Regions from separate parts of the Paenibacillus sp. R-74696 genome, predicted to be linked through region 1. Evidence: predicted binding sites of a transcription regulator. Region 1 holds the regulator's gene; the other holds the start of a gene.

The links. Region 1 encodes LexA, which represses DNA repair genes until DNA is damaged. Its sites were predicted from a motif close to CGAACATATGTTCG; they were not measured.
Region 2: a site for LexA is predicted at 1,865-1,878, ahead of ACSR9A_RS21680 (YhjD family protein). Genes of this name have one in related genera too.

Annotation. Positions count from the first base shown of each region.
Region 1 covers NZ_JBPULM010000034.1:19,803-26,295, forward strand. Annotated here, with positions in the region: gene ACSR9A_RS16945 (dipeptidyl aminopeptidase) at 1-294, shown strand, start outside; gene ACSR9A_RS16950 (restriction endonuclease) at 909-1,583, shown strand; gene lexA (transcriptional repressor LexA) at 1,705-2,325, opposite strand; gene ACSR9A_RS16960 (LysM peptidoglycan-binding domain-containing protein) at 2,561-2,941, shown strand; gene ACSR9A_RS16965 (DUF896 domain-containing protein) at 3,300-3,503, shown strand; gene ACSR9A_RS16970 (aldo/keto reductase) at 3,534-4,520, shown strand; gene ACSR9A_RS16975 (hypothetical protein) at 4,626-5,132, shown strand; gene ACSR9A_RS16980 (HAD family hydrolase) at 5,157-5,942, shown strand; gene ACSR9A_RS16985 (1,2-dihydroxy-3-keto-5-methylthiopentene dioxygenase) at 6,056-6,493, opposite strand, start outside.
Region 2 covers NZ_JBPULM010000045.1:322,512-329,004, reverse strand. Annotated here, with positions in the region: gene ACSR9A_RS21690 (YolD-like family protein) at 1-213, opposite strand, end outside; gene ACSR9A_RS21685 (DNA polymerase IV) at 210-1,478, opposite strand; gene ACSR9A_RS21680 (YhjD family protein) at 1,475-1,846, opposite strand; gene ACSR9A_RS21675 (MFS transporter) at 2,076-3,290, shown strand; gene ACSR9A_RS21670 (aldo/keto reductase family protein) at 3,449-4,423, opposite strand; gene ACSR9A_RS21665 (helix-turn-helix domain-containing protein) at 4,480-5,034, opposite strand; gene ACSR9A_RS21660 (cupin domain-containing protein) at 5,245-5,601, shown strand; gene ACSR9A_RS21655 (sugar phosphate isomerase/epimerase family protein) at 5,715-6,485, shown strand; gene ACSR9A_RS21650 (Gfo/Idh/MocA family protein) at 6,482-6,493, shown strand, end outside.

The sequences.
Region 1 (6,493 bases):
TTAGGTGAAGTTTTTTTTGTAGATATATTTCAGCCCAAAAAAAACTATCATATTCCGAGATTCCATACCACTAAGGGCCTTTTTACATTTATAACGACACTAGAAGCATGTAAACAAATATTTTTGCCACTGGGATTTGTTGCACTGGATGTTAACAACCTCGTGAACGTACAGCATATTATAGAGGTTACTAAAACATTTTACGCCATAACTGCGCATTTCGAAGGTGGTTACACAGCAAATGTAGCTAAGGGGAAATTGCCTTTAGTAGAACATTTACTAAAAAAGAGCTAAATCCAGAAATGGGTTAGCTCTTTTTTAATACACATTTTCATTATTATGTCAATAAAAATCGGCACTAGTATCGAACGTGTAAGTAATTCGACAAAAAACGACAAAAAATATAAGTATCCTGTGTTATATTAAAAATGTAAAACAGAGGGAAACGAATATCATTATAGAGACAGAGATATTAAGCAGCAATGATCGAGTTCCATGCAGCGGGGAGATAAAGCCGCATTATATCTCGTCTCACAGTTCAGCGAACGGGAACTAGTTTCACTTCGCTATACTGTTGAGTGCGGAATGCCGAGCTCTTCCTCGCTGGGTTCGATCAGATTCACAGCATCGAATGAATGTATGATGAAACAATAGCATAAGTAGTTCCCATAACCGAATGTAACTTCGGAGAAGGCTGACGCAAGCATTACTGATGTAGATATCAGTAGTACTCGCGTCAGCCTTTTTATATGTAGTTAGTTATTGATTCGACACTACTGATGGTGATGAAAAAAAGTTAAATGAAGTGAGTAGACTGAAGATTTTTATAGAATTTTTATAATTAGGTACAATTTCCTATTATGTTTGCCGATATAAGGTATATTATGTTGAGCGAAGGGGTTCTAAATATGGCAAAACGTAGAAGGAAGAAAGAGGAATTGGACCCGGTACAAGCATTTGTGCTGCTTCTTATGATGATATATGCAATTGTAGCAATATCCATCGCTCGCAAACGTAACGAACAGCTTAAACGCTCCGGTATCGCAGAAATAGATAAGATGGAGGGCCGACAGTTTGAGAAATATCTTGGACATCTTCTAGAGGCTCATGGCTACAGGGTAACAGTGACGCAGGCAGCAGGTGATTTCGGGGCAGATCTTGTTATAACAAAAGATGCACAAAGGGTGGTTGTTCAAGCTAAACGTTATAGTAAAAATGTTGGAATTAAGGCCGTTCAAGAAGCACAGGCTTCTATCGCACATTATTCGGCAAGTGAGGCATGGGTCATTTCCAATAGTGGATATACTGAAGCTGCAGTCACATTAGCCAAATCAAATGCGGTTCGGCTTATTGATCGAGCAGAGCTCATTGAAATGATTTTGAAGATCAAAGCCGATTCATCGATTCCAATACCACATGCCAACACAGAACAAAACAATACAGAGAAAATGATTATGAAGCAAATAAGAAAAGGTGTAGAATGTGCAAAATGTGGACAGCCATTAGTTCGTCGTAAAAGTGCACGTGGAGAGTTTTTGGGTTGTTCAAGTTTTCCTAAGTGTCGTCATACCGAAGCAGTCTGAGTAGGAAGATCGAGAGCTGGAAAAAATCCTCTGCCTAAATAAAAAAGCTGCATCCAGCCCGTTTCTTATACGGGCAAGGATGCAGCTTTCTTCATGTATGAAGAGTATGAAATATAAACGATTAATGGAAATCCCGGAACAAGCCAATGACTTTGCCTAAAATCGTAACATTCTTCAGGCGAATAGGTTCCATTGTTACGTTCTCAGGTTGGAGACGGATATGATCCTTCTCGCGGTAGAAGGTTTTGACCGTTGCTTCATCGTGCTCTGTCATAGCGACCACAATATCACCGTTAGTAGCGGTTTGCTGCTGGCGCACAATAACGTAGTCGCCGTTATGTATGCCTGCTTCAATCATGCTCTCTCCAATGACATTAAGAATGAATACATCATCATCACCTACATAATGGGAAGAGATTGGGAAATATTCTTCAATATTCTCGGTAGCGGTAATCGGCACACCTGCAGTAACTTTACCGACGATCGGTACATGGGTAACAGCAGGGCGTATAATTCCGTCGACATCTTCCTGGTCCAAAATCTCGATAGCACGTGGCTTAGTCGGATCGCGGCGGATAAGTCCTTTCTTCTCCAGACGGTCCAGATGACCATGTACGGTTGAGCTTGAAGCAAGTCCAACTGCTTCTCCAATTTCACGTACGGAAGGCGGATAACCCTTCTCGCGAACTTCGTTCTTTATAAATTCCAGAATCGACTGCTGGCGATTGGAAGCTTTGGACAACATGATCACTCCAGTTCACGCACTCCATGATGAGTGCGACAAGATTTTTGATTGAAACTTTGATTCAGGCACTGCATTCGAAGCGCAATATGAGTATTTATTTCTCAAATTATAACATGGAACCGCCGTTCGTACAAACATAAGTTCCTAAAAACAAAAGTTCGCATTGTATGTTGACCACAAACAAATGTTCGTGTTAATATCAAAACAGAACAAACGTTTGGGAGTGAGGGCAATGATCATTTATCCAGAATCCTATCAATCTATTTTTTCAGAGAAAGCGCCTGTTAAGGTGGCAAAGATGAAATCTCAAATCAACATGGCTGCAGTTAGCAACTACGCTTTGAAGTTGGCAGTGTGTTTGGCCCTGTTTATTGTATTGTTTTCTGGTTTTTTATTGGTGCGTACAGAAGCTTCAGTGAATCATGTTGCACCAGCGTCTGCTGGAGAGCAGACGGTAGTAGTCGCACAAGGCGATACATTATGGGAGATTGCACGTAAATATTCGGACAGTTCTGATGATATACGTTGGTCCGTCTTTCAAATACGGGAGCGCAACCAGCTGTCGTCACCAGATATATGGCCTGGGCAGAAGCTGGTCATTCCTTCGTCCTAGTGTCGTTAAGCAACATATCTCTATGGTATAGAATTGTATAGAACGGTGTCTGCTTGATAGAAATCATATAGCTGAACTTTGGAACTCAGAAAGTGCCAATACGCTATCTAAAATACAGAATAGATCGGAACAATGATAGCATTATCGTTGTACGATCTATTCTGTATTTAATTATACACCCATTTTCTTGAAATATAGGAAAGTATATGATTTTCTCATCCTTTCTCTATATTTCTCGGACTGAAACGCGCTGCGCCGCCAAAGGACGGCGACAGCCGTTTCACCTTGACAACAGCGTATTGGTAATGTCAAAGTAGAAAGAGTTTGGGAAAAGTACAGCAAGTGAGGTGAGCAACCAATGGAAGAGCTTATTGCAAGAATTAATGAATTATCCCGTAAAAATAAAACGATCGGTTTGACGCCCGAGGAACTGACGGAACGGGCTGAGCTGCGCAGTAAATATATGGAGCAGTTTAAAAGTAATTTTCGCCAGCAGCTTGATACGATTAAGTTCGTAGAAGATGAAGAGAATGAAGCGGAAGACGAGAAGCCACAGCATTAATCATCTTAATGGGAGAGGCGGGCTTTATTTATGAAATACCAATTGCTTGGACGTAGTGGACTGGCTGTTTCTGAACTTTGTCTTGGAACAATGACGTTTGGCAATACAACGAATGAACAGGATTCGCTTGAAATGATCAATCGTTTTGTGGAACGAGGCGGTAATTTTTTAGATACGGCTAACGTTTATGTAAGCGGACGCTCTGAAGAGATTGTTGGGAAAGCCATTAAAGGGCGTCGTTCGGAGATGGTCGTTGCGACGAAAGTTAGAATGACAACATCGCCTGATATTAATGGAGTAGGCTTGTCCCGCAAGCATATTATGGACGGCGTTGAAGCGAGCCTTAAGCGACTGCAAACCGACTACATTGACTTGTATCAGGTTCATGTATGGGATCATGCTACACCGATTGAAGAGACGCTGCGGACGCTCGATGACCTTGTCACATCAGGCAAGGTGCGTTATATCGGCTGCTCCAACTTTTTTGCGTGGCAGCTTATGAAATCCTTAGCTTGGAGCGATGCTAATCGTTATGTACGCTTTGTTTCGCTGCAGCCTCAATATAGCCTTGTCAGCCGTCAGATGGATCGCGAAATGATGTCGCTTTGTCTGGAAGAAAACGTGGGTGTTATACCATGGGCTCCGCTTGGTGGCGGTTTTCTGACGGGCAGGTATGATCGCACTGAGCCGACGGAGGGCAGATTGACTAGCAAAGTAGGCGAAAGCGCTTGGGCAAATCGGGCAAGTGAGCACAATTTTGCTGTTTTGGATGCTGTAGTAGCGGCTGCCAAGGAGCTTGATAAAACACCTGCTCAAGTTTCATTAAATTGGCTGCTGCAGAGGGAAGGCATTACGTCCCCAATCTTTGGAGCCAGTACGCTTGCACAATATGAGGATAATATGGGAGCTGTCGGCTGGTCGATGCCAGAAGAGGTATGGAATCGTCTGGACGATGTCAGTGCGCTTGCCGAAGACTATCCGAATCGTTTTATTGCAAAATTCAAACGCCCGTTTTAACAGAGTGCAGTGAAAGCTATAGATAAACAGTGTCAGTCTGCATCACTTGTCAAACTATATCGATAAAGCTTGATTTTGTGAGGCAGCAAATAAGGAGGAACGATTTTGTCACGTACATGGGAGCGCAAAGTGCGCCGAAATACGAATCAAATTAACAAAAATCGCAAAAAACAAGGCGGTCCGAGCTTTAAGCCTGCTGGACCCCAGTCAGATCGTTTTGTTGGCCGCAGCTATATTGCGCCGATTTTGCTCCTACTGTTTATTGCCATGTACGTTATTCTTGCACAAATGGACCCGCAATTTAAATTCGACACCTTGCTGGGTGTGACGATTGGCTGTTATGTATTTCTGGCAATTGTGTTTTTCCTGCGGCGCCCGTATATTACAATCGGTAAAAACTATGTTCAAACTCGCAAGCTGACCGGCGACAAGCGTCTAGGTGCAGAAGCGATCAAGACGATTCGCGTACAGCCTGGCTATGTGTCGATTGAACCGCAAAAAGGGTCGACGTGGGCTTTTTCACGAGCATTTCATCGGTATCCAACGGATGAAATCAGCGCGAAATTAGAGCAGTTTGCCAAAGAAAACGGCATAACATACGAACAAAAATAAATCGACCAGGAGAGTCTGTGAACAATGGCAAAGCTAGCGGTATTATTTGATTTGGATGACACGCTGCTATGGGATGACCGCAGTGTGCAAGAAGCATTTGATGCGACCTGTCAAGCAGGTGCGGAAGCAGCGGGCGTAGATGCGGTAGAGTTGGAGGAAGCTGTCCGCAAGGAGGCTCGCAGCCTATATGAATCGTATGAAACGTTCCCTTTTACGAAAATGATCGGAATTAATCCTTTCGAAGGCCTATGGGCCAACTTCCGTGAGGGAGAGCAGGAAGAGTTCAGAAAGCTGGAGCAGCTTGCACCAACTTATCGTCGTGAAGCATGGACGAAAGGACTTAAAGCACTTGGCGTTGACGATCAAGAGCTTGGTGCCAGACTGGCTGAGCAGTTTCCAGCAGAGCGTAGAGCGCGCCCGATCGTTTATGATGAAACGTTCCGACTGCTAGATGCGCTAAAGGGCAAATATAAGCTGCTGCTGCTGACGAACGGTTCTCCGGATTTGCAGCAGGAGAAGCTTACAGGCGTTCCACAGCTTGCTCCTTATTTTGATCACATCATTATTTCTGGCGCTTTCGGAGAAGGCAAGCCGGCAGCTTCGATTTTCCGCCATGCGCTGGAGAACCTGGGCATTGAACCGGAGCAGGGCGTTATGGTTGGGGACAAATTGACAACGGATATTCTGGGTGCTAATACGATTGGAATGGATTCGGTATGGATTAATCGCCATGGCGCTGTTCGCTCGGATGAAATTGTGCCTACATATGAAATCAAGCATTTAGAGGAATTGCTGCCGCTGCTGGGGTAATCGCATATACTCGCGCCATTGCTGCTGCATAAGCATAAAAAGAAGCCCCTTGGTCCATTGGAAATGGCTCAAGGGGCTTCTGCATATAATGACGAAAATCAATAATGATATAATCAAGCTTTTGAGAAAGCAGGGTCTTCGAACGGGTGGGCAATCCAGCCTTCTGTTTCAATAAACAGGCGAACAGCAACGATTTGGCGGTTGTCCATCAAAGTAAAGAAGTGAGGAATCGTTTCTGGAACCGAAATAACGTCTCCAGCTTCCAGCTCAACGTCGAAATAACCGACTTCTTCGCTGCCTTTAATAATAAAGATGCCGCGTCCGGCTGTAATTGCGCGTACTTCATCTTCCGTGTGCGTATGCACTTGCTCAAAACGTTTCAGAATATCATCAAGACCTGGTGTAGCGTCTGAAAGGGCAACGATATCCCATGTTTTGTAACCGCGACGCTGGGCAAGCTCACGAATTTCAACATCGTAAGTAGCGAGAATTTCCGCTTTCTCTTCATCGGATAATACAAATTTATCTTGCAGATGGCCTGGCAACTTGCT
Region 2 (6,493 bases), on a different contig from region 1:
GTCAAATTCTCCGAATAAAACCAAGGTAACCTTCTTCCTGAACAGCATTGATTCAGCGATGATTCTGAATAGCCGTTCTGTTTCTTGATCATCCAATTGTGGACGTGAGTTCTTTCGCAAATTCTGCTGGTGTAGGATGTAAGCTTCCTTGTGCTGTGGAAGCATCATGCGGCTAGATTCCCAGAGCCCGTTCTTTTCAAGTTTTTTGCTCATTTGTAGTGCCCCCCGATTTTTATGGATCTATCCGCTGCTTGCCCTGCGGCAGTAAGGGATGAAGCTCTTACAATGGCGGTGCTTCCGTATCGATTTTTGATGCTGTCTGTCACTTTCTCCAGTGCTCTAAGCTTGATCTGATCATCAAAGAGGGTGAGCTGATAGCTTTGATCGTCCATGAGCTGGCTGATGGTCACACCGACCCGGCGTACAGGCATGCCATCCCAATATTTATAAAAGAGCTGCTTCACCGCTTCAAAAACCGTTTTGGTATGGTTTGTGGGATCGAGAAGCTTCATTTGGCGCGAAAATCCGGTAGGCGCTTCGTAGGGACTGCACATGCAGTTGACCGTGACGACATGGCCCATATATTTTTTGCGACGACAATCGCCGCAAACTTCCTCGGTCAGCTCTAATAAAACGGTATCTACCTCCCATGGCTCCATATAATCTCTGGGCAAAGTCATCATATGGCCAACCGATTTTGGCGGGGTGTTGAAGGTTTCAGGTGTAACCGGGCTGTCATCGATGCCGTTGGCCGTTCGCCACAGCACCTCGGCATGAATATCGGATTGCTTGCCAAAGCGAAAGCGAAGCCGATCCTTGAGACGCGGAAGCGGCGTTCTGGCAATATCGCCTATTGTATGCATGCCAAGACGAGTGAAATGGGTGGTCATGCGTGAGCCGACTCCAAACATTTTATGGACCGGCTGCGGCCACAGCAAAGCTTCGACTTCTGTTTTAGGGAGGGTAAAGATACCATCCTTATTCTTTTTTGCCCAGATGTCCGTGGCCATTTTAGCAAGCATTTTATTGGAGCTTATGCCTACCCTTATCCATACGCCTGTCTGCAGGAGAACCTTCTGTTGAAGGGCTTTGGCTATCGTAACAGGGTCTCCGAAAAGAGGGAGGCTTGCCGTAATGTCCAGAAACTGCTCATCAATGCTGAAAATTTCAACCAGATTCGTAAACTCCTGATAAATGCCCGTAATCATTATAGAGGCATCGATATAATGCTGCATGCGGGGGCGCAGGACGACAAGCTCCGGACATTTATTTAAAGCGATTCCGAGCCGTTCGGCTGTCGTTATGCCGTATTGCTTGGCAATGGGGCAAGCCGCTAAAATAATGCCCGATCGGCGCTCAACAGAGCCAGCCACAACAACGGGTTTATTTTTACACTCCGGATGGCTGGCTTTTTCAATGCTTGCGTAAAAACTTTGACAATCTGCGAGCAATATAACCCTTTCAGCTGTTTCCCTCATTCCAACCGCCTCCGCATATTCATCAGCATGGTCATTAGCTCAGCTTTCACTAAGCTTCTCAGCATGGTGAAATGGTGGATATAACCGCGAACTTTATATTCAACATGGACCCCCCGCGCATTCATCTCGGTGTTTAACGCTTTAATATTCCGTTCTTTCATTTGTTTCTTAATGCTTTGCAGTTCAAGATAGATGCTTTGTTCCATTTCATTGAGATAAAAAAGGATATGATTATAAATAATTTTGTTCCGATGCATTTTTAATTCGTTGATGTCCCTAGCTAACATTTCGAGAAGGATCGGCAGCAAGGTATGCTTTTTAATGATTAGCAAATCCTCTTCCGTTTCGATGATTGAATGGACACTCATAGCTACACCACCATGACGCGAACGTTTATTCGTATGCTGTATTATATACCGAATGTATGTTCTCTATGCAAGGTTTCGCAGGCAGGTAATTTCGACCAGCTTGGATTCTGCTTCGGGAAGTGAGAGGGGCTAACGTTTTGCGGGGTGGTTATAATAATGAAGCTTGTCCAATAAGGCAGAAGATGCGATGATAAATAAATCACATGCTTACATAAGGAGTTAGAACAAAATGAAACAGGCATCATTGCTGCAAGACAAAAAACAACGCAAATTGCTGTTCAGCGCCGGGCTCAGCTGGATGTTCGATGCGATGGATGTCGGCATGCTGTCCTTTATCGTGGCTGCCCTGAGCGTAGAATGGGGGCTTGGCACCGAGCAGATCGGACAGCTGACTGCAATTAATTCCATCGGCATGGCGGTGGGAGCGGCAGCGGCGGGGGCGCTGGCGGACCGCTACGGACGCCGGACGATTTTGCTGTGGACGCTGCTCATTTTCTCGGCGGCGAGCGGCCTGTCCGCGTTGGCGGGCACCTTTACCGTGCTGTGCCTCTTGCGTTTCGTAGGCGGCTTTGGACTCGGCGGCGAGCTGCCCGTCGCTTCGACGCTTGTGTCCGAGTCGGTTCCCGTGAAGGACAGAGGGAGAGCGATTGTGCTTCTGGAAAGCTTCTGGGCAGGCGGATGGATTGTCGCTGCGCTCGTCTCGTATTTTATTATACCGGCCTATGGCTGGCGAGCGGCGTTTATTATTGGAGCGGTTCCAGCACTGTACGCGCTGTATCTGCGCAGAGCAATAGAGGATTCACCGCGATATGTGGCGCAAAAGGGGAAAGTTTTGCCACTGCGCGAGCGGCTGGCGGCGATTTGGTCGCCGAAGCATCGCCGCTCCACGATCATGCTGTGGCTGCTGTGGCTAACGGTCGTTTTCTCGTATTACGGCATGTTTCTGTGGCTGCCGACCGTGATGGTGCTGAAAGGCTTCGGGCTGGTCAAAAGCTTTCAATATGTGCTGCTCATTACACTGGCACAGCTTCCGGGCTATTTTACAGCGGCCTATTTCATCGAGAAGCTGGGGCGCAAATTTGTGCTGGTCACCTATTTGCTGCTGACGGCGGTAAGTGCCATCTGGTTCGGCAGCGCGACGACAGAAGGTATGCTGCTTGCTGCCGGAGCTTGCCTGTCTTTCTTCAACCTTGGCGCTTGGGGAGCGATGTATGCTTACACGCCGGAGCAATATCCGACGGCGGTTCGCGCAACGGGAGCAGGCTTTGCCGCTTCCTTTGGCCGGATCGGGGGCATCATTGGCCCTTACATGGTGGGGATGCTCGTGGCAGGCGGCACATCGATTCAAACGGTGTTCATTATTTTCTTTGTGGCGATCGTATGCGGTGCGCTGGCGGTTGCTTTTCTAGGTAAAGAAACAAAAGGGATTGATCCTGATCTTTAAGCGAGCAAGAGCCAAGAAAAGCACCGTTCTCTAAACGAAAAAAAAGCCCCTCTCCTGAGCTATAGCAGTTTCGGCAAGCCGAACGCTGCTTGATCAGGGAGAGGGGTTCTTCTTTTGGAAAATATACAGCACGCAGCAGAATTTAGCGCACGCAGCTGTTATCTAAGCGGCGCGAAATGCTTCACTTGCTCCAAAATGCCTTCAATTTCTTGGACAACATCTGCCGAAAGCTCCAGCTCGACAGCTTTGACGTTTTCGACGATTTGCTGTGGACGGCTCGCGCCAATTAGAGCGGAGCTGATGCCCGGCAAGCGCAGTACCCATGCCAGCGCGAGCTGGGAAATGGAGACGCCAAGCTGGCTAGCCAGCCCGTCCAACTGTTCTACGCAGTCAAGGACATCGTCCCGTAAATAGCTTTTCAGCACATGGTTGATCGAATCATTGGCAGCGCGGCTATCTGTAGGCAATTGCTGGCCTTTTCTGTATTTTCCGGTCAGAATGCCTTGTGCCAGCGGCGAAAAGACGATCTGGCCAAGGCCTTCCCGCTCGCTGACAGGGATGACTTCCTGCTCGATATATCGCTCAAACATATTGTAGATCGGCTGGTTGGAAATGAGCGGACGCAGGTTCAGCCGCTTTGCAATGCCGGTCACATCAGCGATTTGAGCGGCGCTCCATTCACTGACAGCGGAATACAAAATTTTGCCTTGTGCCGTCAAATCGTCTAGCGCCCGCAGCGTCTCTTCCAGCGGAGCATTCTGATCATAGCGATGGCAAAAATAAATATCGATATAGTCCGTGCCCAGACGTTTCAAGCTGGCATCGCACTGCTCCATAATATGCTTGCGTGACAAGCCGCCATCATTGGGACCGTCACCCATATTGAAGAAGACCTTCGTCGAAAGCACATAGCTGGAACGCTCGAAAGGCCGCAGGGCAGCGCCGAGCGCCCGCTCGCCTTCGCCGCGGTTATAGGCATTGGAAGTGTCGAAGAAATTGATGCCGCTTTCAAAGGCTTGCTGAATGCAAGCGTCAGCCGCTTTCTGCTCGGTAGCTGTACCGTAGGTGAGCCAGCTTCCAAGACCGATTTCGCTTACTTTAATGCCGCTTGAACCAACGCGTCTGTATTTCATACCCTGATTCCTCCGTTTTCATTGAAAAAATAAATGCTCGTCTCTGGCAGCCGCCGTTATTGCTCCAGTGATTTTTGCGTAAAGATAGCCATGTACGTCACTTCGTCCGATACGGGGCAGAGGAGATGCTCCTCCAGCGAATTGAAATAAAGCGTATCCCCGGGATGCAGCGAATATTCAGTCGCACCAACCTTATACGTCATCTCGCCGCTGATCATATAAATAAATTCCTCGCCCTCATGGGAGAAGCCGTGCGGCTTGACCTCGCCTTTGCGGGCCGTAATCAAATAAGGCTGGACCAGCTTGTCTCTGCGCTCGCTGGCAAACGCGTAGAAGGAATACCCTCTGTCTGTCCGGAGCCAGCTGTCTTTATCGCTGTACTGCAGGCTAGAATTGAATACGGTCGCATTGGCGCTCTGCTCTTCAATAAGGTCGGACACCCGGACGCCTAAAGCTCCGGCAATTTTCATCAGTGTCGCCACCGGAGGAGCGGATAGATCGTTTTCAATTTTGGACAGGAGACTCTTCGTAAAGCCGCACTGTTTTGCAATTTCTTCCTGCGTTCGCTTCTGTTCCATGCGGATCAGCCGGATTCTTTTGCCGAGGCTCATCAGTCACACACCTTTATTTGTCATACTTGCCCTCTATCGTATCATAAAAGGACTGAGTTGAAAATGGTTCAATAAAGTTGTTGATAATTCAACTTGGTTGAATTAAAATAAACCTGCAATCACCTTGAGCTAAATGCTTGAAGTGTTGAGGTGTCAAGCAATTGAAGTGCGGAAAGCATGGAAGGCTTGCACGAAACAAGGAGGGACAGTATGGTTAAAGCGGCGGATTTAAATGAGGAGCAGCACGTGCTGGATATGGGCTGGGGCAAAATAGCATGGCTATATGGGCAAGAAATCGATCCTGCGGGCCAAATGACTTTTGGGCAGGTATACATTAATGCAGGCCAGGAAAATGGGCGTCATCGGCACCCAAACTGTGAGGAAATTATTTTTGTGCTGTCGGGCGAATGCGACCATTCGCTAGGGGATGAAATATATCATTTGAAGCCAGGCATGGCACTGCGTATTCCGCAAAATGTGCTGCATCATGCCAAGGTAACGAGCTGGGAGCCCTGCCGGATGATCATTGCGTATTCCGCAGTCGATCGGGAAACGGTAGGCGAGTAGAGCGGCCTTTCGAGCGTTGGGCGACCTAGTATGAGCAGAGCATAGACTTGTTAAAGCAGAAGGCAGAACGTAGAACGGACAATGCAGAACGTAGAAAGCAGGGGGGACGATAAGTGGGAATCCGGTATGCTTTTTCCCGGCCAACAGCGGGGACAGCGGAAGAGGAAACACTAATTCACAGCTATCAGGCTGCGGGCTACGAAGGCTTGCAGCTTAAATGGAATCAATATATGCCCCACGTGCAGGAGCCGGAGCGGTTTCTGGAACGCTGGGGACAGCGGCCGGGCCTCGCATCGGCGCTTATTACGGGAGGCACGCTGCTTAGCGAAGATAGCAAGGAAGAGCTGCGCCGCATTTTTCGCTTTGGGAAGCAGGTGGGCACGGAGCTAATTGTTTACTGCCACAGCGTCCCAAGGACGGGGCTGGACAAGGAAGCTATCGCTAGCTTTGCGCGTTTGTTCGCGGAGCTAGGCAAGGAGGCGCAGGACAGCGGACTCAAGCTGTCGCTGCATCATCATTATGATCAGCCGGTGATGCACCGTGCGGATTTTGATACCTTTTTCAGCGAGCTGCGGCCGGAGGACGGGGTTGGACTGACGGTCGATACGGCGCATCTGGTGAAGTCGGGCATTACCGATGTGGCGGAGGTTATTCGCAGCTTTGCGCCATTCATCAATAATTTTCATATGAAGGATTTTGCGGCTGGCGAATATCGGATTTTAGGAGAGGGCTCGATCGATTTTCAGCCGATTATGACGGAAGTACACCGTATAGGCTACGAGGGCTGGATATCGGCGGATGAGGAAAGCGGCGGTGAGATAGTGATGGGCATGCAGCAATGCTTGCCATTTATGAAATCAGGTATGGGGAGAGTGGCGGAATGAAAAAATAT